2 regions of the Pseudomonas sp. HS6-2 genome follow, and region 1 is predicted to be linked to the other one. Evidence: predicted binding sites of a transcription regulator. Region 1 holds the regulator's gene; the other holds the start of a gene.
What was found. The regulator sigma-54, encoded in region 1, starts transcription at its own class of promoters, with help from an activator protein. The targets are predictions, from matches to a motif close to ANTGGCATNNANNTTGCTNT.

Region 1 (15,088 bases):
GGAGAGCATCGAGCTGATGGCCAACGCCAGCCGCCTGTTGGCCGACAAAGCCATTGCCAGCTTCAAGGTCAACGAGGGCAAGCTCAAGGAAGCCTTGGCGCGTAACCCGATCCTGGTCACGGCGCTGAATCCGATCATCGGCTACCTCAAGGCCGCCGAAATCGCCAAGACCGCCTATCAGCAGGGCCGCCCGATCATCGATGTGGCTCTGGAGCACACCGACCTGTCGCGCGATCAGCTCGAGGCACTGCTGGACCCGGAAAAGCTCACCGCTGGTGGCATCTGACAGGCCCAAGCGCCCAGAGGAAACATCGTCATGCAGCACTGGAATCGCACGACCGAGACGGCCAACCGCCTGTTCGAACAGGGCGAGCTGGTCGACGCCCGGGAGCACTACCTGCAAGCACTGGCCCTGGCTCAGGTGCTGTTCGAGCGCTGGCATGACGTCGATGAGGCGGTGGCCGCCCTGGTCATCGCCCATCACAACCTGGCCGACCTGCACCTGCGCCTGAACCAGCCGCACGAGAGCGCCGACTACCTGTGCGCCGCGCATCAGCGATTGCTCCAGGCCAGCAAGGAAGCCCGCTTGCCGCATGCGTTGCGTAATGCTGCGCTGCGCCACAGCGGCCGCACTTACACCGAATTGCTGAATTTCATTGCCGAGTACGGCCAGTACCCGCGTACCGAGCGCCTGCTCAATCGACAAGGCGCCGAGGCCAGTGAGCTCACTACCGCGCCGAACCTGGTGCCCAGAACCCCTGCCTACGGAATCCATTGATATGCCGCATACCCTGCCCGCACTGACTTACGCCTACGATGCACTGGAACCACACATCGACGCGCAAACCATGGAAATCCACCACACCAAGCATCACCAGACCTACGTCAATGGCCTGAACGCTGCCATCGAGGGCTCCGAGTGGGCCGAATGGCCGGTCGAGAAACTGGTCGGTGCGGTCAAGCAACTGCCTGAGAACCTGCGCGGTGCAGTCATCAATCACGGTGGCGGCCACGCCAACCACAGCCTGTTCTGGACGGTCATGTCGCCCAAGGGCGGTGGTCAGCCACAAGGCCCGCTGGCCACGGCCATCGAAGCAGAGCTGGGTGGCTTCGAAGCATTCAAGGAGGCTTTCACCAAGGCGGCGCTGACCCGTTTCGGTAGCGGTTGGGCGTGGCTCAGCGTCACCCCGCAGAACAAGCTGGTGGTGGAAAGCAGCGGCAACCAGGATAGCCCGCTGATGCACGGCAATACGCCGATCCTCGGCCTGGACGTGTGGGAGCACGCTTATTACCTGAAGTATCAGAACCGTCGCCCGGAATACATTGGCGCTTTCTACAACGTGATCGGCTGGGCGGAAGTGGCTCGCCGCTATCACGAAGCCCTGAATTGAGTCGGACCGGTATGCACTCTGAGGTGATGTCTGTCAGCAGTGTGCGCCTGTTCCGGTTAGCGCTGGGAACCTTGCTCCTGCTGGCCGGCACAGCGCTGCTGCTGGCCCGTGGCATTGCCTGGCTGGACCTGGAACCGCGCATGTTGCGTGCCCTGGAGGGGGGCGTACTGTGCGCATTGGGTACGGCGCTGGGCGCAGTACCGGTGCTGGTGATTCGCAACATGCCGGTGGCCTTGGCCGATACCTTGCTGGGCTTCGGGGCGGGGGTGATGCTGGCGGCCACGGCGTTCTCGCTGATCATCCCTGGGCTGGATGCCGCCCAGGCCGTCGGTTTCAGCCCTTGGGGCGCCGGAGGCTTGATCAGCTTCGGCCTGATGCTCGGCGCCCTGTGCCTGTTTCTGGTCGACCTCAAGGTTTCCGGTGCTTCACCGGAAGTGCTGGTAGGCACCGAAAATCAGCCGGTGATCGCTGCAAGGATCTGGTTGTTCGTGATTGCCATCATCGCCCACAACATTCCCGAAGGCATGGCCATCGGAGTGTCTGCCGGCGGTGGCATGGCCGACGCTGATAGCCTGGCCATGGGCATCGCCTTGCAGGATGTGCCTGAGGGACTTGTGATAGCCCTGGTGTTGGCAGGCGCGGGAATGCCACGGTTCAAGGCGTTCCTGATCGGTGCCGCCTCTGGCCTGGTCGAGCCACTGGCTGCGGTGATCTGTGCCTGGCTGGTGAACATGGCAGAGTTGCTGCTGCCGGTGGGCCTGGCCTGCGCGGCCGGGGCGATGCTGCTGGTGGTGACCCAGGAAATCATTCCCGAGTCGCGCAGCAACGGGAATCACCGCTTGGCCAGCCTGGGGCTGTGCATCGGCTTTTGCTTGATGATGGTGATGGATACGGCAATGTCTTGAATGAAGACGAACGGGGTACCTTGGGTGGGTTCAGGCGAAGATAACTTCCACCCGACCTTCACGCCGGGAGCGAGGAGCGGCTTTCACCACGATTTGTACATCGCGGCCGAGCCGTGCCAGGCAATCAATCATCTTGGTTTCACTGATACCGCGAAATTTGCCGCGCATCATGTCGGAAACCTTAGGTTGCGGAAGGCCAAGGACTGCCGATGCTTGCACCTGGGTCATATGACGGGCCTTGATGATGCTGCAAATCTTGCTGGCGAGATGCGCCTTTACCAGCATCTCGCTGGCATTTTCACTGCCAAGGTCGCTATAGACGCTGCCGCTGCTTTCTTCGATCTCAATCATGTTTCTCTCCTCGAGAATGAGCTTCAGGTGCGACCTCAATCTATACCTATATAGGTATAAAGGCAATCGCGCAAGACTTCACCCTGACAATTGGCAGGGGATGTTACAGGTCAGGGATTACTCGCCTTCGTCGAAGTAGTTGTTGATCAACGCCACCAGCGCTTCCAGGGCGTCGGTGTCCTGCTCGCCCTCGGTCAGCAGGTGCACCTGGGTGCCCTTGCCCGCCGCCAGCATCATCACCGCCATGATGCTTTTGCCGTCCACCATCTTGTCGGGTGCGCGGCCGACGCGGACCTGGCAGGGGTATTTGCCGGCCACGCCGACGAACTTGGCTGCCGCCCGGGCATGCAGGCCCAGCTTGTTGATGATGGTGATTTCGCGGGCGGGCATCGTGCGGTGGATCCTGTGGGCTAGAGGTCGCGGTGGCGAACCTGGACGTTTTTCAGGGATTGCTGCAACAGCTGGCCGAGGCGTTCGGTAATGTAGACCGAGCGGTGGTGGCCGCCTGTGCAGCCTATGGCGATGGTGACATAGGCGCGGTTGCTGGCAGCAAAGCGTGGCAGCCATTTGAGCAGGTAGCTGGAAATGTCGTTGAACATTTCTTCGACGTCCGGCTGTGCGGCGAGGTAGTCGATGACTGGCTGCTCCAGGCCGGAATGTTCGCGCAGCTCCGGTTTCCAGTACGGGTTGGGCAGGCAGCGTACGTCGAACACCAGGTCGGCATCGACCGGCATCCCGCGCTTGAAGCCGAACGACTCGACCAGGAATGCGGTGCCGGGCTCAGGCTGATTGAGCAAGCGCAGCTTGATCGAATCGCGCAGCTGGTAGAGGTTGAGGCTGGTGGTGTCGATTTTCAGGTCGGCAAGGTCGGCAATTGGCCCCAGCAGTTCGCTTTCAACCCGGATCGCTTCTGCCAGCGAGCGGTCGGCATTGGTCAGCGGGTGGCGACGGCGGGTTTCCGAGAAGCGCTTGAGCAGCGTGTCCTCGTCGGCATCAAGATAAAGCACGTCACACTGGATGTGGCGTGCACGGGCCTCCTCGAGCAGTTCGGGAAAGCGTGATAGGTGGCTCGGCAAGTTGCGTGCATCAATACTGACCGCCACCCTTGGCTGCAAAAGCTCGGTGTTCATCAGCGCGTTCTCTGCCAGCTGTGGCAGCAGCCCCGCTGGCAGATTGTCAATGACGTAGAAACCGTTGTCTTCCAGTACATCGAGGGCGGTGCTCTTGCCGGAGCCGGACCGGCCGCTGACGATGATCAGGCGCATGTTCAGTGCTCGTTCTGGGCGTCCAGGACAACCTGGTACAGGGCTTCACTGCTACCGGCGGCACGCAGGCTATCGCGGACCTCCTTGCGATCAAGCATGCTGGCGATCTGGCGCAGCAGTTCAAGATGGGCATCGGTGGCCGCCTCTGGCACCAGCAGGACGAACAGCAGATCCACCGGGGCGCCATCGATGGCGTCGTAGTCGATCGGCGCGTCCAGGTGCAACAGCGCACTTACCGGGGCAGAGCAGCCTTCAAGTCGGCAGTGGGGAATGGCAATGCCATTGCCAAAGCCGGTCGAGCCCAGTTTTTCGCGAGCGATGAGCTTTTCGAAGACGTCTTGCATCGCAAGCCCGGGTACTTGCTCGGCAATCAGGTTAGCGACCTTTTCCAGGGCGCGCTTCTTGCTGCCGCCCGGCACGTTCACCAGGGAACGGCCGGGGGTCAGGATGGTTTCAAGTCGGATCATGGATGAGAGGGATCAGCGGGCGGCTGCACCTTGCAGCAGGCTTTGCTGTTTTTCCTTGTGTTTTTTCAGTTGGCGGTCGAGCTTGTCGGCCAAGGCGTCGATCGCTGCATACATGTCTTCGTGTTCCGCGTTGGCAACCACTTCACCGCCTGGAATCTGCAGGGTCGCCTCGACCTTCTGCTGCAGCTTCTCGACTTTCATGATGACCTGCACGTTGGTGATCTTGTCGAAGTGACTTTCCACGCGAGCGAGCTTTTCAAGCACATAATCGCGCAGTGGCTGGGTGACTTCTACATGCTGTCCACTGATATTGACTTGCATACAGCTTCTCCTTTGTTGCCCGTGCATAAAGAGGCAGGTCTTGCACCTGCCCCACAAACGCTGTGGCACATCCAGGGGCTACATCAGTCGCTTGCGCTCGCTCGACGGTGCGATGCCGAGGGACTCGCGGTACTTGGCGACGGTGCGACGGGCTACCTGGATGCCTTGTGCCTCCAGTAAACCAGCGATCTTGCTGTCACTCAATGGCTTTTTCTGATTTTCCGCGGCAACCAGTTTCTTGATGATCGCGCGGATCGCCGTAGACGAGCATTCTCCGCCTTCGGCAGTGCTGACGTGGCTGGAGAAAAAGTATTTCAGTTCGTAGATGCCACGCGGGGTATGCATGTATTTCTGCGTGGTCACCCGCGAAATGGTCGACTCGTGCATGCCCACCGCTTCGGCGATGTCATGCAGGACCAGCGGCTTCATCGCTTCGTCGCCATGGTCGAGGAAGCCGCGTTGATGCTCGACGATCTGCGTGGCGACCTTCATCAGCGTTTCGTTGCGGCTTTGCAGGCTCTTGATGAACCAGCGTGCCTCTTGCAGCTGGTTACGCATGAAGGTGTTGTCGGCGCTGGTATCGGCGCGGCGAACGAAGCCGGCGTACTGCGGGTTGACCCGCAGGCGCGGGATCGCTTCCTGGTTCAGCTCGACCAGCCAGCGGTCGCTGTCCTTGCGCACGATCACGTCGGGCACCACGTATTCCGGTTCGCTCGACTCGATTTGCGAACCTGGGCGCGGGTTGAGACTCTGTACCAGCTCGATCACCTGGCGCAGTTCGTCTTCCTTGAGCTTCATGCGGCGCATCAGCTGGCTGTAGTCGCGGCTGCCGAGCAGGTCGATGAAGTCGGTGACCAGGCGCTTGGCTTCGCTCATCCAGGGCGTGCTGGCTGGCAGTTGGCGCAATTGCAGCAGCAGGCACTCGCCCAGGGAGCGGGCGCCGACACCGGCCGGCTCGAACTGCTGGATGCGGTGCAGCACCGCTTCTACCTCGTCGAGTTCGATGTCCAGCTCCGGGTCGAAGCCTTCGCAGATTTCTTCGAGGGTGTCTTCCAGGTAGCCCTGGCCGTTGATGCTGTCGATCAGGGTGATGGCGATCAGGCGGTCGGTATCGGACATCGGGGCCAGGTTCAGCTGCCACAGCAAGTGGCTCTGCAGGCTTTCGCCGGCCGATGTGCGGGTGGTGAAGTCCCACTCGTCGTCATCGTTGCTCGGCAGGCTGCTGGCGCTGGTCTGGTAAATATCTTCCCAGGCGGTGTCGACTGGAAGCTCGTTGGGGATTCGCTCGCTCCACTCACCGTCTTCCAGGGTTTCGGCACTGGTGGTGCTTTCCTGGAAGCTGTTGTCCTGGACTTCGGCGACCGGCTTGTTTTCGGCGTTGTCCGCCATCGGGTCGCTGTTGTCGAAGTCGTCGCCGTCTTCCTGGCGTTCGAGCATCGGATTGGACTCCAGCGCTTCCTGGATTTCCTGCTGGAGGTCCAAGGTGGAGAGCTGAAGTAGGCGGATGGCCTGTTGCAACTGCGGGGTCATCGTCAGTTGCTGGCCCATTTTTAGGACGAGCGATGGTTTCATGGCTGGGGCTTAATACCTTGTTCGCCGGCGCGCATGCGCCATCCACTACACGAGGGCGCCGGAGCGCCAAATTTAAGCAAGTTTTATGCCTCAAATTGTAGCGTTTGCCTAGAGCACTGTAACAACTTAAGCCCCGACAGGGCGTTAATGCCAGTGCTCCAGGCAGGTCCCGGGGATCAGAGTCGGAACTCGTGGCCCAGGTAGACCTCCTTGACCAGGTCGTTGGCCAGGATGGTTTCGGCGTCGCCTTCGGCGATCAGTCGACCGTCGTTGACGATGTAGGCGGTCTCGCAGATATCCAGGGTTTCACGGACATTGTGGTCGGTGATCAGGACACCGATACCCTTGGCCTTGAGGTGGTGGATGATCTGCTTGATGTCGCCCACGGAGATCGGGTCGACACCGGCAAACGGTTCATCCAGCAAGATGAACTTCGGTGCGGTAGCCAGGGCACGGGCAATTTCGACGCGGCGGCGTTCGCCACCGGAAAGGCTCATGCCGAGGTTGTCGCGGATGTGGCTGATGTGGAACTCCTGCAGCAGGCTTTCCAGTTCCTTGCGCCGGCCTTCGCGATCGATGTCCTTGCGGGTTTCGAGAATGGCCATGATGTTGTCGGCCACCGACAGCTTGCGGAAGATCGAGGCTTCTTGCGGCAGGTAGCCGATACCGGCGCGGGCTCGGCCGTGCATGGGCTGGTGACTGACATCGAGGTTGTCGATCAGTACGCGCCCCTGGTCTGCCTGGACCAGCCCCACGATCATGTAGAAGCAGGTGGTCTTGCCGGCGCCGTTGGGGCCGAGCAAGCCGACGATCTGCCCGCTGTCGATCGACAGGCTGACATCACGCACGACTTGCCGCCCCTTGTAGCTCTTGGCCAGGTGCTGGGCTTTGAGGGTTGCCATTTACTCGGCCTTCTTCTTCGGCTGGATCACCATGTCGATGCGCTGACGTGGTTGAGTCACGTTGCCACCACGACCGGCGGTCGCAACCTGGGTCTTGGTGTTGTAGACGATCTTCTCGCCTTCGGTGGTGTTGCCTTCGTTCTCGACCTTGGCGCGGTCGGTAAGGATCACCGTGTCTTTCTGCGCCTGGTACTGGATGGTCACCGCCCAGCCTTTCATCTTGTCGGGCTTGGCCGCGGTCTGCTGCTGCTCGAAGTACGCCAGGTTGCCCACCGAGGTCACCACGTCGATGTCGCCATTGGCGGCACGGGTCATGGTCACGGTATTGCCTTTGATCATCATTGAGCCTTGGGTGATGATCACATCGCCGGTGTAGGTGGCCACGCCCTGCTTGTCGTCCAGGTGCGCGTTGTCGGCCTGGATGCGAATAGGCTGGTCACGGTCGTTCGGCAGGGCGAAGGCGCTCGCGCTTCCCAGTGCTGCTGCGCTCAGGCTGAGCAAAAGGGGGAGGGTTTTAACGAGCCTCATACTGTCCTCTTACGTTAGAGAGCAAGTCGATCTTGCTTTCTTTCAAATACGCTTTCATTCCCTTGCCTGTGGTTGTGCCACCGGCGCCGTCGATTCTAACGGCTTGCTCGGTCTGCGCATATTGCTTCTGCGGGAATACGGTCATGCGCGAGCTGGTAATGATGGTATCGCGCTGTTTTTCGTCGGTGCGGGCAATCCGCACCTGGTCGATCAGTTCGACTTCGCTGCCGTCAGGGTTGACCTCGGCGCGCACGCTCTGCACGTGCCACGGGTACTGAGTGCCGCGGTACATGTGCAGGTCGGGTGTGGTCACCAGTGTGACCTCGCTGGCCTTGAGGTGTTCGACCTTGTCGGCAGTCATTTCATATTGCAGTTTGCCATCGGGCAGGAACTGCACGCTGTGCGCGTTGATCGCGTAATAGTCGATGGCACTTTCGTCAACCTGGGCCACCGGCTTTTCGAGGAAGCTCTCGGGGCTGACATTCCAGTAGCCGACTGCTGCCAGCACCGCGGCGATCACCGCGAGCAACGCAATGTTGCGGGCTTTCTTGCTGAACATGGGCAACCTTACAGGTAGTTGGCGTTGGCAGCGTCCAGGGTGCCCTGGGCCTGCATGATCAGTTCGCAGAACTCGCGTGCAGCACCTTCGCCGCCGCGTGCCTGGGTTACGCCGTGGGCGTGCTGGCGAACGAATGGTGCGGCGTTGGCTACGGCAATTCCCAGGCCGACCCGGCGGATTACCGGCAGGTCGGGGAGGTCGTCGCCCAGGTAGGCGACCTGTTCATAGCTTAGGCCCAGTTCGGCGAGCAGACCGTCCAGCACTACCAATTTGTCTTCACGACCTTGGTAAAGGTGGGGGATGCCGAGGTTTTTCGCCCGGCGTTCTACCACTGGGGTCTTGCGTCCGCTGATGATTGCCGTGGTAACGCCCGAGGCCATGAGCATTTTGATGCCCTGGCCATCAAGGGTGTTGAAGGTCTTGAATTCGCTGCCATCTTCAAGGAAATACAGGCGGCCATCGGTCAGCACGCCATCGACGTCGAAAACGGCGAGCTTGATCGCCTTGCCGCGTTGCATGAGATCTTGGGTCATCGATTCGTTCTCCTTTACATCACGCCGGCGCGCAGCAGGTCATGCATGTTCAGGGCGCCGGTCGGGCGGTCGTCCTTGTCCACGACCACCAGGGCGCTGATTTTGTGGTCTTCCATGATCTTCAGGGCCTCGGCGGCAAGCATTTCGGCACGAGCCGTCTTGCCGTGCACGGTCATCACTTGGTCAATCAGAGTGGTGTGCACGTCGATATTGCGGTCCAGGCTGCGGCGCAGGTCGCCGTCGGTGAAGATCCCGGCCAGCTTGCCATCGGCGCCCACGATCACGGTCATGCCCAAACCTTTGCGGGACATTTCAAGGAGCGCGTCCTTGAGCAGTGTGCCGCGCTGCACCTGGGGCAATTCGTCACCGGCGTGCATGACATTCTCGACTTTCAGCAGCAGGCGGCGGCCCAAGGCACCACCAGGGTGCGAGAAGGCGAAGTCTTCGGCGGTGAAGCCACGGGCTTCGAGCAGGGCGATGGCCAGCGCATCACCCAGTACCAGTGCCGCGGTAGTGGAAGAGGTCGGGGCCAGGTTCAGCGGGCAGGCTTCCTGGGTGACGCTGGCGTCGAGGTTGACCTCGGCGGCCTGGGCCAGGGGCGAGTCCGGGTTGCCGGTCAGGCTGATCAACTGGATCCCCAGGCGCTTGATCAGCGGCAGCAGGGTAATGATCTCGGCGGTGCTGCCGGAGTTGGACAGGGCCAGAATGACGTCATCACGGGTGATCATGCCCATGTCGCCATGGCTGGCTTCAGCCGGATGTACGAAGAACGCTGGCGTGCCGGTACTGGCCAGGGTGGCGGCGATCTTGTTGCCGATATGCCCCGATTTGCCCATGCCGACCACCACGACCCGACCCTTGCTCGCCAGGATCAGTTCGCAGGCCTTGACGAAATTGGCGTCGATGCGGGCCACCAGGCCTTCTACGGCCTCGAGTTCCAGGCGCAGGGTGCGCTGGGCGGAGTGGATCAGCTCGCTGGATTGGCTCATGTCGAAAAGCAATGCCTGATTAAAAGGCGGCGATTATAGCCGCAATACGAGAAAGCCTCATCCTTTCGATTGCCCTCTCAAATGTCATCAAAGCCTGTCGTTGGCCTGAACGACCTGTTTCCATACCCTTGGGGGCGCAGGGTCTGCGGTGCTATAGTTCGCCGCTATTCGGCCTGCCAAGGGTGTGTGTGCCTTCACGATGAAGGCCGGCGTCCATTAGTGCGAGGCTGCACTAGCAAGGAGTCTAGATGAGTGTGGATAGCGCCTACGCGGTCGAGTTGAAGGGCGTCACCTTCAAGCGCGGTTCGCGCAGCATTTTCAGCAATGTCGACATCCGTATTCCGCGTGGCAAGGTCACCGGGATCATGGGGCCGTCGGGTTGCGGCAAGACCACGCTGTTGCGCCTGATGGGCGCGCAGCTACGCCCGTCGGGCGGTGAAGTGTGGGTGGCCGGGCAGAACCTGCCGAGCCTTTCGCGCAGCGACCTGTTCGATGCACGCAAGCAGATGGGCGTGCTGTTCCAGAGCGGTGCGTTGTTCACCGATCTCGATGTGTTCGAGAACGTTGCCTTTCCTTTGCGCGTGCATACCCAGCTTTCGGACGAAATGATCCGTGACATCGTGCTGATGAAACTGCAGGCGGTTGGCCTGCGCGGTGCCATCGACCTGATGCCGGACGAGCTGTCCGGCGGCATGAAGCGCCGGGTGGCGTTGGCCCGGGCAATTGCCCTGGACCCGCAGATCCTGATGTACGACGAACCGTTCGTCGGCCAGGACCCGATTGCCATGGGTGTACTCGTGCGCTTGATCCGTCTGCTCAATGATGCCCTGGGCATCACCAGCATCGTGGTCTCCCACGATCTGGCCGAAACCGCCAGTATCGCCGACTACATCTATGTGGTCGGTGATGGTCAGGTGCTGGGCCAGGGTACGCCCGACGAGCTGATGGGCTCGGACAATCCGCGCATTCGCCAGTTCATGAAAGGCGACCCGGACGGCCCGGTGCCATTCCACTTTCCTGCGCCTGACTACCGCGCCGATCTGCTGGGAGTGCGGTGATGCGCAGAAAATCCTTACTCGAACGTATCCGCCTGCTCGGGCGCTCGGCGATCGACGTGCTGGCCGTGCTCGGGCGCTCGTGCCTGTTCCTGTTCCATGCGCTGATCGGCCGTGGCGGCATTGGCGGCGGTTTCCAGCTGCTGACCAAGCAGCTTTACTCGGTGGGCGTGCTGTCGCTGGCGATCATTGTCGTTTCCGGCGTGTTCATCGGCATGGTGCTGGCCCTGCAGGGCTACAGCATCCTGACCAAGTACGGTTCCGAGCAGGCGGTCGGGCAAATGGTTGCCCTGACCCTGCTGCGTGAGCTTGGCCCGGTGGTCACTGCGTTGCTGTTCGCCGGCCGCGCAGGTTCTGCGCTGACCGCCGAAATCGGCAACATGAAATCCACCGAACAGCTGTCGAGCCTGGAAATGATCGGCGTCGATCCGCTCAAGTACATCGTTGCGCCACGCCTGTGGGCCGGTTTCATCTCGCTGCCGCTGCTTGCGCTGATCTTCAGCGTGGTCGGCATCTGGGGTGGTTCATGGGTCGCAGTCGACTGGCTGGGCGTTTACGAAGGTTCGTTCTGGGGCAACATGCAGAACAGCGTTTCCTTTACCGACGACGTGCTCAACGGGTTGATCAAGAGCCTGGTGTTCGCCTTCGTCACCACCTGGATTGCGGTATTCCAGGGATACGACTGCGAACCCACCTCAGAAGGGATCAGCCGTGCCACTACCAAGACCGTGGTCTATGCCTCGTTGGCAGTACTGGGTCTGGACTTTATTTTGACCGCCTTGATGTTTGGAGATTTCTGATGCAAAACCGCACCCTGGAAATCGGTGTCGGCCTGTTCCTCCTGGCCGGGATCCTGGCACTGCTGCTGCTGGCCCTGCGTGTCAGCGGGCTGTCGGCCAGCCCGAGCAGCGATACCTATAAAGTTTATGCGTACTTCGACAATATCGCCGGTTTGACGGTCAGAGCTAAAGTGACCATGGCCGGTGTAACGATCGGCAAGGTCACCGCCATCGATCTGGACCGTGATTCCTACACCGGTCGGGTGACCCTGCAGCTGGACAAGGCGGTCAACAACCTGCCGACCGACTCCACTGCTTCGATCCTGACCGCCGGCTTGCTTGGCGAGAAGTACATCGGTATCAGCGTGGGCGGTGAAGAAGACGTGCTCAAAGACGGTTCGACCATCCATGACACTCAGTCGGCGCTGGTATTGGAAGATCTGATTGGCAAGTTCCTGCTCAACTCCGTTGGCAAGGAACCCAAAGAAGCGCAACCGGCTAATTAAGGAGTTTCCATGATTTCGATCCTGCGACGTGGCCTGCTGGTGTTGCTGGCGGCCGTCCCCCTGTTTGCCCTGGCCGCGCAGTCGCCGCACGACGTGGTGCAGAGCACGACCACCGAGCTGCTGGGTGAGCTCAAGGCCAACAAGGAGCAGTACAAATCCAACCCGCAAGCGTTCTACGACACCCTTGACCGGATCCTCGCGCCGGTGGTCGATGCCGACGGTATTTCCAAGAGCATCATGACCGTCAAGTATTCGCGCAAGGCCACGCCCGAGCAGATGCAGCGCTTCCAGGAAAACTTCAAGCGCAGCCTGTTCCAGTTCTACGGTAACGCGCTGCTGGAGTACAACAACCAGGGCATCGTCGTAGACCCGGCCAAGGCCGATGACGGCAAGCGCGCCTCTGTAGGCATGAAGGTCACCGGCAACAATGGTGCCGTGTACCCGGTGCAGTACACCCTGGAGAACCTGGGGGGCGAGTGGAAGGTGCGTAACGTCATCGTCAACGGCATCAACATCGGCAAGCTGTTCCGTGACCAGTTCGCCGACGCCATGCAGCGCAACGGCAACAACCTGGACAAGACCATCGACGGCTGGGCCGGCGAAGTGGCCAAAGCCAAGGAAAAGGCCGACGAATCGCCGGAGAAGACCGTCAAATGAGTGAGGCCGCTGTAACCATGGCCGAGCCGGGCGTGCTGTGCCTGGTCGGCGAGCTGGATTACCGCAGCGGGCCGGCCCTGCGCAAGCAGGGCAAGGCGCTGATCGGCGCCTGCCGTGAGGCGCGTCTGGTGCTGGATTGCTCGGCCGTGGCGCGCTCCACCAGTGTCGGCCTGTCGCTGCTGCTGGCGTTCATCCGTGACGCCGAGGCAGCCGGCAAGGCCGTCGAGGTGCGCGGCATGCCCGACGACATGCGGGAAATCGCCGGGGTCTATGACCTGGATGAGGTGCTGGCAAGCTGATGGCTTGGCAGTGATGAGAGGCCCCTCGGTCGCGCGCCCTTTCGTTGGGCTTCGCAGGCGAGGGGCTTTTTTGTATGATGGCCGACCCGTGCGCATCGGGCGCCGATTGAGGTTGAGCATGCAGGCCGTAGAAGTTAAGAGCTTCCTTGAAGAGAAATTGCCGGGAACCCGGGTCGAAGTTGAAGGCGAAGGCTGCAACTTCCAGTTGAACGTGATCAGCGACGAGTTGGCTGGCCTGAGCCCGGTCAAACGTCAACAGGCGATCTATGCTCACCTGAATCCGTGGATTGCCAATGGCAGCATCCATGCGGTAACCATGAAATTTTTCAGCAGCGCAGCCTGGGCTGAGCGCACCTGAGCCAACTTGGCGGCGAGACACCAATGGACAAACTGATTATTACTGGCGGCGCTCGTCTCGACGGCGAGATCCGCATTTCCGGCGCGAAGAACGCGGCCCTGCCGATCCTGGCGGCGACCCTGCTGGCCGATGGCCCGGTCACCGTGGGCAACCTGCCGCACTTGCACGACATCACCACCATGATCGAGCTGTTCGGGCGCATGGGCATCGAGCCTGTGATCGACGAAAAGCTGGCGGTGGAAATCGACCCGCGCACCATCAAGACTCTGGTAGCCCCTTACGAGCTGGTCAAGACCATGCGCGCCTCGATCCTGGTGCTCGGGCCCATGGTCGCGCGCTTCGGCAAGGCTGAAGTAGCCCTGCCAGGCGGCTGCGCCATCGGTTCGCGCCCGGTCGACCTGCACATCCGCGGCCTCGAGGCCATGGGGGCGAAGATCGAAGTCGAAAGCGGCTACATCAAGGCTGAGGCCCCCGAAGGCGGCCTGCGCGGTGCGCACTTCTTCTTCGACACCGTGAGCGTCACCGGTACCGAGAACATCATGATGGCCGCTGCCCTGGCCAAAGGCCGCAGTGTGCTGCAAAACGCCGCGCGCGAGCCTGAAGTGGTCGACTTGGCCAACTTCATCAACGCCATGGGCGGCAAGGTCCAGGGCGCCGGCACCGACACCATCATCATCGATGGCGTCGAGCGTTTGGCTTCGGCTACCTACCGTGTCATGCCCGACCGCATCGAGACCGGCACCTACCTGGTCGCCGCTGCCGTGACCGGCGGCCGTGTCAAGGTCAAGGACACCGACCCGACCATCCTCGAGGCAGTGCTGGAAAAGCTGAAGGAAGCAGGCGCCGAACTTACCACCGGTGAGGACTGGATCGAGCTGGACATGCACGGCAAGCGGCCGAAAGCCGTCAACCTGCGCACGGCCCCATACCCGGCGTTCCCAACCGACATGCAGGCGCAGTTCATCTCGCTGAACGCCATCGCCGAAGGCACTGGCGCAGTCATTGAGACGATCTTCGAAAACCGCTTCATGCACGTGTACGAAATGCACCGCATGGGCGCGCAGATCCAGGTCGAAGGCAACACCGCGATCGTCACCGGCGTGCCGGCACTCAAGGGTGCTCCGGTGATGGCCACCGACCTGCGTGCATCCGCCAGCCTGGTACTCTCGGCGCTGGTCGCCGAAGGCGATACCCTTATCGACCGCATCTACCACATCGACCGTGGTTACGAGTGCATCGAAGAAAAACTGCAGATGCTCGGCGCGATAATCCGCCGCGTACCGGGCTAGTTGCCCGCTGGCACACGGACGTGCCATTCGAATTGAATGCGGTCGGGCTGTAGCAGCCCGGCCGGCAGTAGCCGCTTAAGGACCGACGTTCCAATGTTGACCATCGCGCTTTCCAAAGGCCGTATTCTCGACGATACCCTGCCGTTGCTGGCCGAGGCCGGTATCGTGCCGACCGAGAATCCGGACAAGAGCCGCAAGCTGATCATCCCCACCACGCAGGACGACGTGCGCCTGCTGATCGTGCGTGCCACCGACGTGCCGACCTATGTCGAGCATGGTGCCGCCGACCTTGGTGTGGCTGGCAAGGACGTGCTGATGGAGTACGGCGGCCAGGGCCTGTACGAGCCACTGGACCTGCAGAT
Region 2 (15,088 bases), 3.0 Mb from region 1:
GCCAAAGTCCAGCAGGCGCACCTGGCCATCAAACCCCAGGTGCAGGTTTTCCGGTTTGATGTCGCGGTGCAGCAGGTTGCGCCGGTGAAGCACACCAACGGCCTGCAGCAGCTGGCGGGCGATCTCCAGCCACTGTGCCAGTGCCAGTGGGCCGTGTTCGTCGAGGTGGGTGGCGAGGGTCTTGCCGCTGTGTTCGCGCATCACGTAGTACAGGTACTGGCGCTGGCTCGCAGCATGCAGCTCGGGGAAGTGACGGCCAGCGACCCGCCGCAGGAACCATTCTTCCAGCAGCAGACCCTGGGCGGCGCCGGGTTCCTGTTCGCGCTCGCCGGGCAGGGTTTTCAGCAGCCAGGGTTGGCCCTGGGTATCGCGTACTCGGTAGAGCAGCGACTGGCGACTGTGTGTCAGGCGCGTCTCGACCTGCCAGCCATCGAGCGCCTGGCCCTCACGCAGGGGGCCAGGCAATGGCCATTGCTGCAGTTGCACCAGGGTGTCGCCGAGGTTGGCCGCGCCCAGCTGCTCGACCCGCACCAGCAAGGCGCTGGCGTTGTCCTGGCTGCCATTGTGATGGGCGCTGGCAACCAGGGTGTCAGCGGCCGACTGCAGGTCGGGCTGCTCGCGCAGCACGGCCTGGATGTGCTGGTCGCCGAGGCTGGCCCAGACGCCGTCGCTGAGCAGCAGGTAGCACTCGCCAGCCTGCAGCTCGCCGTCCAGGTAGTCGACCAGCAGGTGCTGGTCCAGGCCCAGTGCACGCTTGAGCACGTGCTGCATGCCGGGCTGGTCCCAGACATGGTCTTCGCTCAGGCACTGCAGGCGACCGGCGTGCCAGCGATAGGCACGGCAATCGCCCACGTGTGCCAGGGTGAAGCGGCGCCCGCGTAGCACCAATGCGCTCAGTGTGGTCAGCAGCGGCTGGCTGCCCTGGGCGCGCAACCAGCGGTTCTGTGCCAGCAGCAGGCGGTCCAGGGCCTGGGCCACGCCCCAGGTGGCGGGCGTGGCGTAATAGTCCATGGCCAGCGCCTGCAGGCTGGCGCGGGCTGCCAGGCCACCGTCGGCGCACTGGCTGACACCGTCGGCGAGGGCGAACAGGTAGCCTTTGCTGGCGGCCAGCTCCGGTGCTGGCGTGACCAGGCGCAGGGCGTCCTGGTTCTCCGTGCGTGGCCCAGTGGCGCTGGCCTGGGCGAAGCTGAGCTGCAGGCTCATCTTCGTGCCTCAGACCCGCGCAGCGGTAACCGCAGCCGAGCCCCAGGTGGTGCGCCAGCGTTGCTTGACCCCGTGCAGGCCGAACCAGGCGAACAGGCCGAGGCTGGCGAACAGCCACAGGCCCAGTTGATAGTCGCCGGTGTGCTGCTTGATGGCGCCGAGCCCTGCCGCCAGCAGGAAACCACCGATGCCACCGGCCATGCCGATCAGCCCGGTCATTACGCCGATCTCCTGGCGGAAGCGTTGTGGTACCAGCTGGAACACCGCGCCATTACCGGCGCCGAGGCCGAGCATGGCACTGACGAACAGCGCCAAGGCAGCTGCGGCGCTTGGCAGGTTGAAGCCGACGGCCGCGATGCAGATCGCGGCCACGCTGTACATGCCGAGCAGCGTGCGGATGCCACCGAAGCGGTCGGCCAGGGCGCCACCCAGCGGGCGCATCAGGCTGCCGGCGAACACGCAGGCGGCGGTGTAGTAGCCAGCGGTGACCGGGCTCAGGGCGTACTGGTCGCTGAAGTAGCCGGGCAAGGCGCTGGCCAGGCCGATGAAGCCACCGAAGGTGACGCTGTAGAAGAACATGAACCACCAGCTGTCACGGTCACCCAAGGCTTTGAGGTAGTCGGCTGCCGCCTTGGGCTTGGGTCTTTGCGGGGCATTGCGGGCAAGCAGGGCGAACAGCGCCAGGGTCAGCAGCAGCGGGAGCACGGCAAAGCCGAATACATTGTTCCAGCCAAACCCGGCGGCCAGCACCGGGGCCAGCAGGGCGGCAAACACGGTTCCCGAGTTGCCCGCACCCGCGATGCCCATGGCCTTGCCCTGATGCTGCGGCGGATACCACTGCGAGGCGAGCGGCAACGACACGGCGAACGAAGCACCGGCAACACCGAGGAATACACCCAGCAGCAGGGCTTGCTCATAGCTTTGCACGCCCAGATACCAGGCGCCGGCCAGGGCGATGATGACGATCACCTGGCCGATCAGGCCAGCGGTCTTCGGCGACAGGCGATCGACCATCACACCCATGACGAAGCGCAGTACTGCGCCGGCAAGGATCGGCGTAGCCACCATCAGGCCGCGCTGCTGGGCGCTCAGTTGCAGGTCAGTGGAGATCTGCACCGCCAGCGGGCCAAGCAGGTACCAGACCATGAAGCTCAGGTCGAAATACAGGAACGCGGCGAACAGCGTGGGCACATGCCCGGATTTCCAGAAGCTGGTACTCATCGAACACCTCACTCGGCAATGCAACGGAAACGAAAAAGACGCCGCTACCCGGTCCACTGGCGTGGAGGGGCGAGCGACGTCTTTGTCGGGAGTTTTATGAGGCAACCGCCGTTGGCTACCGGTGAAATATCTTCAGCAAGAGCTGGGCCAACTCGGGTCTGGCGAGGTGGCCTCAGCCCAGCATTTCGTGCATGGCGATGATCTGCTCGGCCACCTGGATCAGCTTCTGCTGCCGGCTCATGGCCTGTCGACGCATCAGGGTGTAGGCCTGTTCCTCGTTGCAGTCTTTCATTTTCATCAGCAACCCTTTGGCCTGCTCGATGCGCTTGCGCTCGGCCAGCTGCTGGTCGCGGGCCAACAGCTGGGCCTTGAGCGCCTGGTCGCTCTCGAAGCGCGCCATGGCGACATCGAGAATGGGCTGCAACCGCGCCGCATGGATGCCTTCGACGATGTAGGCGCTGACCCCGGCCTGGATCGCCTGGCGCATCACCGCAGGGTCATGCTCGTCGGTGAACAGCACGATGGGCCGTGGCTGGTCGCGACTGACCAGCACCACCTGCTCCATGACGTCACGGTCGGGTGAGTCGGTATCGATCAGCACCACGTCCGGGCGCACCGTTTCGACGCAGGCCGGCAGGTCAATGGTCAGGTCTGGCGCCTCGATCACTTCGAATCCGGCATCGCGCAGTGCGGCCTTGAGGCGGCCAACCTTCTTCTGGGTATCGTCGATCAGCAGGATGCGCAGCATGGTGATGGCCCTCACAGACCGACTCGGGCATCGGGCGCATGGCCCAGGGCGTGCAGGCGGAAGCTGCGTGCATAGGCATACGGATCCGTGCCGTCCCAGCGCGTACCGTCGATCAGCAGGCTGCTGCGCATGGCTGACTCGGGGCAGGGCACGCCGAGTGCTTCGGCGGCCTCGCGGTACAGTGCAAGTTGCTGCACCTGGCGAGCAACACCGAGGTAGTCGGGGTCGTCACGCAGCAGGCCCCAGCGGCGGAACTGGGTCATGAACCACATGCCGTCCGACAGGTAAGGCAGGTTGGCGCGGCCCTGGTCGTGCAGGCGCAGGGCGTGCCGGTCGTGCCAGGCGTTGCCCAGGCCGTCCTGATAGTCACCCAGCAGGCGCGGCTCGACGTTTTCGACCGGTGTGTCGAGGTAGGCGCTACCACTGAGCAGTTGCGCGGTGCTGCGCAGGTTCTCCGGGCTCTGTTCGATGAACCGGCTGGCAGCAAGCACCGCCTTGACCAGTGCACGTGCGCTATTGGGGTTGTGCTCGACGAAGGTGCGGGTGCAGGCCAGTACCTTCTCCGGGTGGTCGGGCCAGATCGACTGGCTGGTGGCCAGGGTGAAGCCTTGGCCCTGGCTGACGGCAGCAGCGGCCCAGGGCTCACCGACGCAGAAACCGTCGATGCGCCCGGCCTGGATATGCGCCGCCATCTGTGCCGGTGGCACCACCACGCTGCTGACGTCGTGCAACGGGTGGATGCCCTGGCTGGCCAGCCAGTAATACAGCCACATGGCATGGGTGCCGGTGGGGAAGGTCTGGGCGAAGGTCAGCCGTGCGCCGTGCTGGTGCACCTGTTGCGCCAGTGCCTCAGGGCTGGTCACGCCCCTGCGTTGCAGGGCCGGCGACAGGTTGATGGCCTGGGCATTCTGGTTCAGCCCCATGAGCACCGCCAGGTCGCTGGCCGGTACACCACCGATGCCAAGGTGCACGGCGTAGACCAGGCCGTAGAGGCAATGGGCAGCGTCCAGCTCGCCGCTGGCCAGCTTGTCGCGCAGGCCGGCCCAGGAGCCCTGGCGCTTGAGGTTGAGGGTCAGGCCGTGTTGCTGGGCGAAGCCCTGGGTGGCGGCGACCACCACCGAGGCGCAATCGGTCAGGGCCATGTAGCCGATGTTGAGGCTGGGTTTTTCCGGTGCGTCGCTGCCGTTTACCCAGGCTAGAGGTGCTGTATTCACGAAGGTCCTCGGCCAAACTGAACAGGCTGTAGGCAAGGGAAGTAGCAACCCATGTGCCAAGCCCCTGTCATGCCGGGCGCGCGCTGGCTATAATCGCTGCCTCACTCACCCCGAGCCTTGCCCGCCCATGTATACCCTGGCCCGCCAGCTGCTGTTCAAGCTTTCCCCGGAAACCTCCCATGACCTGTCCCTGGACCTGATCGGCGCTGGTGGCCGGCTTGGGCTCAACGGCGTGCTGTGCAAGCAGCCGGCCGCGTTGCCGGTGACCGTGATGGGCTTGAACTTCGCCAACCCGGTGGGGCTGGCGGCGGGCCTGGACAAGAACGGTGCGGCCATCGACGGCTTTGCTCAGCTGGGCTTCGGCTTTGTCGAGATCGGCACCGTGACCCCGCGTCCACAGCCGGGCAACCCCAAGCCACGCTTGTTCCGCCTGCCGCAGGCAACGGCGATCATCAACCGCATGGGCTTCAACAACCTGGGTGTCGATCACCTGCTCGAGCGCGTGCGTGCTTCGCGCTACGACGGCGTGTTGGGCATCAACATCGGCAAGAACTTCGATACCCCGGTCGAGCGTGCGGTCGACGATTACCTGATCTGCCTGAACAAGGTCTATCGCGAAGCCAGCTATATCACCGTCAACGTCAGCTCGCCGAACACCCCGGGCCTGCGCAGCCTACAGTTCGGCGACTCGCTCAAGCAGCTGCTCGATGCCCTGGCCGAACGCCGTGAGCAACTGGCCGCCGAGCAGGGCAAGCGCGTGCCGCTGGCGATCAAGATCGCACCGGACATGAGCGACGAAGAAACCGCACTGGTGGCTTCGGCGCTGATGGAGTCGGGAATGGATGCAGTGATTGCCACCAACACCACCCTGGGTCGCGAAGGTGTCGAAGGGCTGGAGCATGGTGGCGAGGCCGGCGGCCTGTCGGGTGCGCCAGTACTGCAGAAGAGCACCCACATCGTCAAGGTGCTGGCGGGCGAGCTGGGTGGCAAGCTGCCGATCATCGCCGCCGGTGGCATTACCGAAGGCCGTCATGCGGCAGAGAAGATCGCCGCTGGGGCGAGCCTGGTGCAGATCTACTCGGGCTTCATCTACAAGGGGCCGGCACTGATTCGCGAAGCGGTGGATGCGATCGCGGCAATGCCCAAGGGCTGAGGGCGGGCATAAAAAAGGGCCCCGTCAAGGGGCCCCTGGGCCGAAGCCCGCCGCCCGGATAGGGCGCGCATGGTGACTCGAATTCAGTGTCCTCGTTCAGCCAACGGCGTGATTTTCGTTGAGTCTATGGATGCCAGCGGTGCCAGTCATTCCGTCCCAGTTATCGCCGCGACCTTCGCGCCAGCCGTTGATCCAGGCTTGGCGAACTGAAGGAAGAGTAAAGGGGCAAAGTTCGCGGGATTTGCCGGTGACCCCATATTGGTAGCCACGTGAATATGCTCTTTCCAACGGATCACGCTTAAGTCTTCTCATAGGGTGTTGCCCTCACTTGTTGACTGTAATGTCCCGTCGGCCTCTCCGAGGCCGGGCAGAGTCTTTCTGCCGGTTTTGCGCTCGCTGCCGGCGTGGCGAGCTGAAAGTGCCACCTCGTTGCGAAGCGGCCTGAGACCAGTTCTATCGAATGCAGGTCACCGTGTGAATGATCGATTTGTCATAAGCACGTAACCTTTCCAAGGGTGAGGGGATAAGTAAATAAATGCGACTCAACCTTGTTTGACGTTGAGCCCGCTGTGATCAGGGTTTGCCCAACCTTGACGTCATTTCGCCAGCGTTGCTGCGGGATGACAGAAATATTTGGTAATGCGACGAAGGGTCACACCGGCCCCGAAGTCGACGGAAATTATTGGTACTGCCTGATGATCTAAGCTGTTTTTGCCACCTGGCGAGCAGCGGATCGATCAGGCGGCCCGGCCCCTCGGCTGCGCTGATGCAGCGGGGAAGGCCACTCGGACGCTTGCTGGAAGGGCGTTCGGGCAAACATCGGCAAGGCGATGCGTCGCCTCGTCACTTATATAGCCCAAGGCGCTGGAATACTCATGTCGGACCGTTTCGAACTCTATCTTACCTGCCCCAAAGGCCTGGAAGGCCTGCTTGCCGAAGAGGCCCGAGGCCTCGGCCTCGATGATGTGCGTGAGCACACTTCGGCCATTCGCGGCGCCGCCGACATGGAAACCGCCTACCGCCTGTGCCTCTGGTCGCGCCTGGCCAACCGCGTGTTGTTGGTGCTCAAGCGCTTCTCGATGAAGAACGCCGACGACCTCTACGATGGCGTGCATGCTGTCGACTGGGCCGACCACCTGGCTGCCGACGGTACCCTGGCGGTGGAATTCAGTGGCCATGGCTCGGGCATCGACAACACCCATTTCGGTGCGCTCAAGGTCAAGGACGCGATCGTCGACAAGCTGCGCAACCGTGAGGGCCTGCGCCCGTCGGTGGAAAAGGTCGACCCGGATGTGCGCGTGCACCTGCGCCTGGACCGTGGCGAGGCGATCCTCTCGCTCGACCTGTCCGGCCACAGCCTGCACCAGCGCGGTTACCGCCTGCAGCAAGGTGCCGCGCCGCTGAAGGAAAACCTCGCGGCTGCGGTGCTGATCCGCGCTGGCTGGCCGCGCATTGCCGCCGAAGGCGGCGCCCTGGCGGACCCGATGTGCGGTGTTGGTACCTTCCTGGTGGAGGCGGCGATGATCGCTGCCGATATCGCGCCCAACCTCAAGCGTGAACGCTGGGGCTTCAGTGCCTGGCTCGGCCATGTGCCGGCCACTTGGCGCAAGGTCCATGAAGAGGGCCTGGCCCGCGCACAAGCCGGCCTGGCCAAGCCGCCACTGTGGATTCGCGGTTATGAAGCCGACCCGCGGCTGATCCAGCCGGGGCGCAACAACGTAGAGCGTGCAGGCCTGGGCGACTGGGTGAAGATCTACCAGGGCGAAGTCAGCACCTTCGAGCCACGCCCGGACCAGAACCAGAAAGGCCTGGTCATCAGCAACCCGCCGTACGGTGAGCGCCTGGGTGACGAGGCCAGCCTGTTGTACCTCTATCAGAACTTTGGCGAGCGCCTGCGCCAGGCCTGCATGGGCTGGGAAGCGGCGGTGTTCACCGGCGCACCGGAGCTGGGCAAGCGCATGGGCATCCGCAGCCACAAGCAATATGCCTTCTGGAACGGCGCATTGCCGTGCAAGCTGCTGCTGTTCAAGGTCCAGCCTGACCAGTTCGTCACCGGCGAGCGCCGCGAGGCCCAGGCCGACAATGGCCAGGTCCGCCGCCCAGTGGCGGTTGCCAGCGAGCCGGCACGCCTGTCGGAAGGCGCACAGATGTTTGCCAACCGCCTGCAGAAGAACCTCAAGCAGCTCGGCAAGTGGGCCCGTCGTGAGCAGATCGACTGCTACCGCCTGTACGATGCCGACATGCCTGAGTATGCCCTGGCAGTCGACCTCTACCAGGACTGGGTGCACGTGCAGGAATACGCAGCCCCCCGTTCGATCGACCCGGACAAGGCCCAGGCACGTCTGCTCGATGCCTTGGCGGCGATCCCACAGGCACTGAACATCGACCCACAGCGTGTGGTGCTCAAGCGTCGCGAGCGCCAGAGCGGCACTCGTCAGTACGAGCGCCAGGCTACCGAAGGTCGCTTCCAGGAAGTGAACGAGGGTGGCGTCAAGCTGCTGGTCAACCTGACCGACTACCTCGACACCGGTTTGTTTCTCGACCACCGCCCGATGCGCATGCGCATCCAGCGCGAGGCCAGCGGCAAGCGCTTCCTCAACCTGTTCTGCTACACCGCCACGGCCACCGTGCATGCGGCCAAGGGCGGTGCACGCAGCACCACCAGCGTCGACCTGTCGAAAACCTACCTGGACTGGGCGCGGCGCAACCTGTCGCTGAACGGTTTCTCCGAGCGTAACCGCCTGGAGCAGAGTGATGTGATGGCCTGGCTGGAAGCCAACCGCGACAGCTACGACCTGATCTTCATCGACCCGCCGACCTTCTCCAACTCCAAACGCATGGAAGGGGTGTTCGACGTCCAGCGCGACCATGTGCAACTGCTCGACCTGGCCATGGCTCGCCTGGCACCGGGTGGCGTGCTGTATTTCTCCAACAACTTCCGCAAGTTCCAGCTCGACGAGCATGTGAGCACGCGCTATGCGGTGGAGGAAATCAGCGCCCAGACCCTGGACCCGGACTTCGCCCGCAACAACCGCATTCACCGCGCCTGGCGCCTGCAACTGCGTTAATTCGACGAGGCGCATTGCGTGCCTAATGGCCAATAGCTATAACTCAGCACAGGGCCAGAGAATTCGCAGGACGCTGACGTGATGAGATCGATCTATGTCGAAGTGGGGCGTGCGTGCGAAGGTGCTGGGCCTGTGCAGCGAGGCGATGGCAGCCTGGGCGGTGGCGCTGGTGGCGTTGGTCGCCGGCGTCCTGCTGTCGGTTGGCCTGGCGCTGGCCGCCCAGGCATTCTACAAACAGCAGTTGCGCCAGCGCTTCGAGCTGCTGGCCAGCGAGCGCCATAGCCGCATTGCCGAGCGTTTCGCTGACCAGGAACAACGCCTGGATGGCTTGCGGCGATTCTTCACCTACTCCAATGAAATCACCCCGAACGAGTTCGATGGCTACGCCCGGCCTCTGCTGCAGCGGACCCAGGCTTATTCCTGGGCACCACGGGTCGAGGCCGGACAACGGCGCGAGTTCGAGCGTCAGGCGAGCATCTGGTTGGGGCAAAATTACCTGATCCGCGAGGTTGATGGCGCAGGTAATTGGCGCCCATCGCCACGGCGCGACCATTACTACCCGGTGCTCTACACCCAGGCCGACCATCTGCAGGGGCAACCCTACGGCCTCGACCTGCGCAGCCAGCCGGCCCGCGAGCAGACCTTGGCGCGGGCACTGCAGCCCGGCAGCATGGCGGTTTCCGAACCGCTGGACATGCTCAGCGTCGCCCCCGACTTTACTCGTGGGCTACTGATGGTAGCTCCGGTGTTCTCCGATGCACGGCCTGATGACCCGCCGGCGGGTTATGTCATGGCCTTGCTGAACATGCGCCAGTTGGTCACCGAAGGCCTGCCGGTCGCTGCGAATGACAACCTGGTGGTCCGTATCATCGACCCTAGCGGGCGAGATGGCCATGAAGTGCTGTTCGATTCGCAGAACCCGGTGGCGGCACTGGCCTTGGTCAGCACGCAGTTGCTGCACCTGGCCGACCACCATTTCCAGCTCGACATTCGCCCGAGCCAGGCATTCATGCAGGCCAACCAGTCTGCCGCCGTCCTGTCCGTGGCGCTGCTCGGCGGTTTGCTGAGCCTGTTGCTGAGCGCGTTGCTCTACAGCCTGTTCAGCCAGCGCCAGCGGGCCTTGACCCTGGTCGAGCAGCGCACGGCGGAGCTGCGGGTCAGCGAACAATCGTTACGCGATACCCACAACCAGTTGCGCAGCGTACTGGATGCCGCAACCCAGGTGGCCATCATCGCGACCAGTCTCAAGGGCGAGGTCAGCACCTTTAACGCCGGTGCTGAACGCATGCTGGGCTATTCGGCCAGTGAAGCCGTCGGGCACCTGCAGCTGGAAGACCTGGTGATGCCTGAAGAGCTCAGCCATCGCGCCCATGCCTTGAGCCTGCGTTATGGGCGGCATATCGCCGGTGGCCAGGCGATGTTCGCCGAAACCATCCAGGACAGTGGTGGCGAACCGGGCGAGTGGACCTTGGTGCGCAAGGATGGTAGCCATTTGCTGGCCAACATGCTGGTCACCGCCGTGCTCGACGAGCAGGGGTTGTGGGTCGGCTACCTGGCGATCTGCATCGATGTCACCGAGCGGCGCAGGGTACACGAGGCGTTGGCCCTGCGTGATCGCTTGCTGGAGAAGCTCAGCGCGGAAGTGCCTGGCGGGATTTACCAGTACCAGCTGGATGCCGATGGTCACTCGTGCTTCCCCTATGCCAGCCAGGGGCTGTTCGACATCTACGAGGTCGACCTGCAGTTGCTGCGCGAGGATGCCACGGCGGTATTCGAACGCATTCACCCCGATGACCTGGAGCGCGTGCGCCGTTCGGTGCGTTACTCCGCAGAACACCTTTCACCGTGGCGCGAAGAGTACCGGGTATGCCTGCCGCGTGCCGGCTTGCGTTGGGTGCGCGGCGAAGCGACGCCGGAGCCTGGCGAGGACGGTTGCACACTGTGGCATGGCTACCTCACCGACATCTCCGACCTCAAGGGGGTCGAGGAGGAGTTGCGGACACTGTCGGTGACCGACGCGCTGACCGGCATTCACAACCGCCGCTATTTCCAGGAGCGGCTCAAGGTCGAACTGGACCGCGCCCAGCGTGATGAGCTGGACCTGGCCGTGATCATGCTCGACATCGATCATTTCAAACGGATCAACGATCAGTACGGCCATGCCGTGGGTGACCATGTGCTGCGCAGTCTGTGCCAACGGATCGGCCAGCGCTTGCGTCGCACCGATGTGTTCTGCCGGTTGGGTGGGGAGGAGTTCATGGTGCTGTGCCCGGGCAGCAATGCCGAGCAGGCGCGGATGCTGGCGACGGAGCTGTGGCACGGCGTGCGCAGTGTGCCGGTCGAAGGGGTGGGCAAGGTGACGGCGAGCTTTGGCGTGGCCGGATGGCGGCAGGGGGAGGGGGCCGATGCTTTGTTGTTGCGGGCGGATGCCGGGGTGTATGCGGCCAAGCAGGCAGGCCGGGACCGGGTAGAGTCAGAACTGGCCTGATGGCTGCCCCGGCCTCTTCGCGGGACAATCCCGCTCCTACAGGATTTGCGCCATTTTTTAAGATTTGGGCAGTATCTGTAGGAGCGGGCTTGCCCCGCGAAGAGGCCGGAACAGGTTATCGAAGCATCATTGCGCGGCTGCCGTCGCGCTGTTGTTCAGCTTCGGCTGGCGATACAGGTCCAGCAGCACCTGATCGAGCACCTGCGAGGCGCCCCATGGCTTCGGATCGTTGAGGATCGCCGCCACTGCCCAGGTGTTGCCGTTGCTGTCGCGGCTGAAGCCGGCAATCGCCCGCACGGTGTTCAAGGTACCGGTCTTGATGTGCCCTTCACCGGTCATGGCGGTGCGCTTGAGGCGTTTGCGCATGGTGCCGTCCATGCCCACCAGCGGCATCGAGCTGATGAACTCGGCCGAGTAAGGGCTGTTCCACGCCGCCTGCAGCAGCGCCGCCATCTCGCGGGTGCTGACCCGCTCGGCACGTGACAGCCCGGAGCCGTTCTCCATCACCAGGTGCGGCGCGGTGATGCCCTTCTTCGCCAGCCACTGGCGCACCACGCGCTGTGCGGCACGGGCGTCGTCGCCATCGGCGTCGGTGCGGAACTGCGCACCCAGGCTCAGGAACAGCTGCTGGGCCATGGTGTTGTTGCTGTACTTGTTAATGTCGCGGATCACTTCCACCAGATCGGGCGAGAAAGCTCGGGCCAGCAGGCGTGCGCTCTTCGGCACGTTCTCGATGCGGTCTCGGCCCTGGATGCTGCCGCCCAGTTCGTTCCAGATGGCCCTCACCGCGCCGGCAGCGTAGGTCGGGTGGTCAAGCAGCGACAGGTAGGTCTGCGAGTTGCAGCCATCGCCCAACTGGCCGGTGACGGTCACGCTGATGCCATCGGCCTGGGGCACCGGGTTGTAGCGCACGTCGCCGCTGCACTGCTTGGAAGCTACGGCCTTGACCTGGTTGTCGATGCGGATGCTGGCGATCGGTGGCTCGACCGCGACGGTGACCTTGCCGCCGTCGTTGCGGGTTACGAAGCGCAGGGCCTTGAGGTTGATCATCAGCGAGTCGGGCTTGACCAGGAACGGCTTGTTGACGTCGCCACCGTCATCGTCGAACTGCGGCAGGTTGGGTTGCACGAAGTGGCTGCGGTCCAGCACCAGGTCACCGGTAACGGTGCGTACGCCATTGGCGCGCAGGTCGCGCATCAATAGCCAGAGCTTTTCCATGTTCAGCTTGGGGTCGCCACCGCCCTTGAGGTACAGGTTGCCATTGAGCACACCGTTGCTCAGGGTGCCATCGGTGTAGAACTCGGTTTTCCACTGGAAGGTCGGGCCGAGCAGTTCAAGGGCCGCGTAGGTGGTCACCAGCTTCATGGTCGATGCCGGGTTGACCGATACGTCGGCGTTGAACACGGTGGCCGAGCCTGGGCCGTTCAGCGGCAGCATGACCAGCGACAGTGCACTGTCCTGCAGTTTGTTGGCCTTGAGCGCCTGCTGGACTTTCGGCGGCAGGGAGGTGTTGACGGCAGCGGCCTGGCTGGGCAATGCAAGCGGCAGCAGCAGGCCGGCGAGAACGAGGGGGCGGAGCTTTTTGATCATATGGATTAAATACCCTGCGGACGAGGGAAAAAGACAATGGGGCTGTAAGAGATGGTCACCCCAGGATGAAATATAGAGCGCATTATGCCCCAAGCGCAGCGTTCATGCGCCACGTTCGACGGAAAAGCGCCTTTGTAGCGTGGAAACTGGTAAAGTGCCGCGCGTAATTACTCAAGAGGATTGTTTCATGGCTACCAACCGTTCCCGTCGTCTGCGCAAGAAGCTGTGCGTTGATGAATTCCAGGAGCTGGGTTTCGAACTGAACCTGGGTTTCAAGGAAGACCTGTCTGACGAAGCCATTGATGCCTTCCTCGACGCTTTCCTGGCAGAAGCCATGGATGCCAACGGCCTGGACTACGTCGGCGGCGATGACTTCGGTCTGGTTTGCCTGGCCAACCGTGGTTCGGTCAGCGAAGAGCAGCGCGCCACTGTCGAAGCCTGGCTCAAAGGCCGCAGCGAACTGACCAACATCGAAGTCAGCCCACTGCTGGACGCCTGGTATCCGGAAAAGCCGATCAACCCGGCTTCCTGATCTGTGCTTGAGCGGCGCCCCGCGCGGGCGTCGCTCAGTCAAGCGCTGGTCAGTTCCCTGGCCAGCGCTTTCTCCACTCGGCGCATATGCCGAGCCAGTACCTGGCGCTGCAGTTTGATGCAGGCTGCAGACGAACGTTCTTCCTCCAGGGCCTTGCAGGCCTTCATCATGCCCTTGGCTTCCAGCAGCCGTGCCGCGCTGAGGATCTTGTGCGCCTGCTCGCGAATCTCGGCGGCCTGATGGTGCGGATCAAGGTCCATGAGCATTGCCAGATCTTCCTGCAGGCTTGTGTGCACGGCGGTGAGAAAACGAGCACGACTGCTGGCGTTGTTGCCGACGATGCCAGCCAGGCCTGCCAGGTTGAACAGTGGCGCAATGGCTTGCCGTCGATGGGGCGCAATCTTGGCCAGGCGTTGGCTGAGGGTACGCAAGCTGATGGGCTTGAGCAGGCAATCGTCCATGCCGGCGCTGAGGCACTTTTGCCTGACTTCGGGTTGCGCGTTCGCCGTGTAGCCGAGGATGACGCAACGCGGGCGCCCGCTCTGGCGTTCCTCGCTGCGCACGGTGGTGGCTAGCTGGTAACCGTTCATGTGTGGCATGTTGCAATCGAGTACCAGTACGTCGAATGGTACGTTCCGCCATTTGTCCAGGCCTTCGCGGCCATTGCTGGCGCTGGCATGGCTGAGCCCCAGATAGCTCAGTTGCTGCGCCATCAATAGCAGGTTGGCAGGGTGATCATCGATGACCAGCACTTTAAGGCCGGGGGCGGGAGCTTCGACCTCTTCGACTTCAAAAGCGGGGCACGCCGGGGCGTCGACGCGCTCCAGCGGCATCAGCAGGCGAACCTGTGTGCCCAACCCCGGAAGGCTCTTGATGCTCAGGTTGCCACCCATCATCTCGCACAGGCTGCGGCATATAGCCAGGCCCAGCCCAGTGCCTGCACGCGCACCCGGGCTGTGCGGGTTGGCCTGGACGAACGGGTTGAACAGCCGCTGCAGGTCATCGTCATGAATGCCGATGCCGCTGTCACGTACTTCGAGCTCCAGGGTTGGGGGGGAGCCAGGGCCTTCTTCGCGCAAGTGGAGCGTGACGTGTACTTGCCCTTGCTCGGTGAACTTGATGGCATTGCTGACAAGGTTGGACAACACCTGCTTGAAGCGCAGTGGGTCGAGCAACCCATGGCAGCGAGCGCTGGGGCTGATACTGATGTCAAGGGCCAGGCCTTTCTGCCGGGCCTGACCATCGAATACGCGGCCAACCGACTCGACCAATACCGCGGGATCGACTGCTTCCGGGCTGAGGGACAGGTGGCCTGACTCGATACGCACGATATCCAGGATATCGCCGATCAGGCCCAGCAGGTCCCTGGCCGAGTGATGGGCGACTTCCAGCGAGGCGGGATCCGCCTGCCCCTGCAGGGCGCGCCTCAATGCCAGTTCGAGCATGCCGATGACCGCGTTCATCGGTGTGCGGATTTCGTGGCTGATGGTGGCAAGGAAGGTGCTCTTGGCGCGATTGGCGTCGTCGGCCAGGCGTTTGGCTTCGCGCAGCTCCTGCACCAGCTTGCGGCGCTCGCTGATGTCGATCCAGCCGCCGATGATCCCTTGCACTTCACCCAGCGAATCACGATAGGGCAGGATCCAGTGATAGATGGTAATTTCACGATCCCGCAAGCGCAGAGGGCGGTCGATGATCAGCGGCACGCCGGCAGCCATCACCTGTTGATAGTCTGCCTGGATCTGGCGGATGTTCTCGGCGCCCGCGAACAGGCTCTCATCCAGACGCCTGCCAATCACCTCTTCAAGGCCGGACTGGACGGCTTCGAGGTAGCTGGCGTTGCAGCTTTGCAGGCGGCCTTCCCGGTCGCGGAC

Region 2: a site for sigma-54 is predicted at 4,428-4,447, ahead of ACOKS3_RS20190 (CmpA/NrtA family ABC transporter substrate-binding protein). Genes of this name have one in related genera too.

Annotation. Positions count from the first base shown of each region.
Region 1 is NZ_CM143906.1:1,094,335-1,109,422, forward strand. It holds gene ACOKS3_RS05015 (class II fumarate hydratase) at 1-286, shown strand, start outside; gene ACOKS3_RS05020 (hypothetical protein) at 317-778, shown strand; gene ACOKS3_RS05025 (superoxide dismutase) at 780-1,391, shown strand; gene ACOKS3_RS05030 (ZIP family metal transporter) at 1,403-2,296, shown strand; gene ACOKS3_RS05035 (helix-turn-helix domain-containing protein) at 2,327-2,647, opposite strand; gene ACOKS3_RS05040 (HPr family phosphocarrier protein) at 2,765-3,037, opposite strand; gene rapZ (RNase adapter RapZ) at 3,058-3,912, opposite strand; gene ptsN (PTS IIA-like nitrogen regulatory protein PtsN) at 3,915-4,379, opposite strand; gene hpf (ribosome hibernation-promoting factor, HPF/YfiA family) at 4,392-4,700, opposite strand; gene ACOKS3_RS05060 (RNA polymerase factor sigma-54) at 4,779-6,272, opposite strand; gene lptB (LPS export ABC transporter ATP-binding protein) at 6,449-7,174, opposite strand; gene lptA (lipopolysaccharide transport periplasmic protein LptA) at 7,175-7,702, opposite strand; gene lptC (LPS export ABC transporter periplasmic protein LptC) at 7,689-8,261, opposite strand; gene ACOKS3_RS05080 (KdsC family phosphatase) at 8,270-8,794, opposite strand; gene ACOKS3_RS05085 (KpsF/GutQ family sugar-phosphate isomerase) at 8,809-9,783, opposite strand; gene ACOKS3_RS05090 (ATP-binding cassette domain-containing protein) at 10,032-10,841, shown strand; gene mlaE (lipid asymmetry maintenance ABC transporter permease subunit MlaE) at 10,841-11,638, shown strand; gene mlaD (outer membrane lipid asymmetry maintenance protein MlaD) at 11,638-12,123, shown strand; gene ACOKS3_RS05105 (MlaC/ttg2D family ABC transporter substrate-binding protein) at 12,133-12,780, shown strand; gene ACOKS3_RS05110 (STAS domain-containing protein) at 12,777-13,079, shown strand; gene ACOKS3_RS05115 (BolA family protein) at 13,198-13,437, shown strand; gene murA (UDP-N-acetylglucosamine 1-carboxyvinyltransferase) at 13,461-14,726, shown strand; gene hisG (ATP phosphoribosyltransferase) at 14,820-15,088, shown strand, end outside.
Region 2 is NZ_CM143906.1:4,318,191-4,333,278, reverse strand. It holds gene ACOKS3_RS20205 (protein kinase domain-containing protein) at 1-1,203, opposite strand, end outside; gene ACOKS3_RS20200 (nitrate/nitrite transporter) at 1,213-2,424, opposite strand; gene ACOKS3_RS20195 (ANTAR domain-containing response regulator) at 2,597-3,172, opposite strand; gene ACOKS3_RS20190 (CmpA/NrtA family ABC transporter substrate-binding protein) at 3,184-4,386, opposite strand; gene ACOKS3_RS20185 (quinone-dependent dihydroorotate dehydrogenase) at 4,514-5,539, shown strand; gene rmf (ribosome modulation factor) at 5,636-5,851, opposite strand; gene rlmKL (bifunctional 23S rRNA (guanine(2069)-N(7))-methyltransferase RlmK/23S rRNA (guanine(2445)-N(2))-methyltransferase RlmL) at 6,415-8,607, shown strand; gene ACOKS3_RS20170 (sensor domain-containing diguanylate cyclase) at 8,702-11,095, shown strand; gene dacB (D-alanyl-D-alanine carboxypeptidase/D-alanyl-D-alanine endopeptidase) at 11,222-12,685, opposite strand; gene ACOKS3_RS20160 (YggL family protein) at 12,873-13,217, shown strand; gene ACOKS3_RS20155 (ATP-binding protein) at 13,256-15,088, opposite strand, start outside.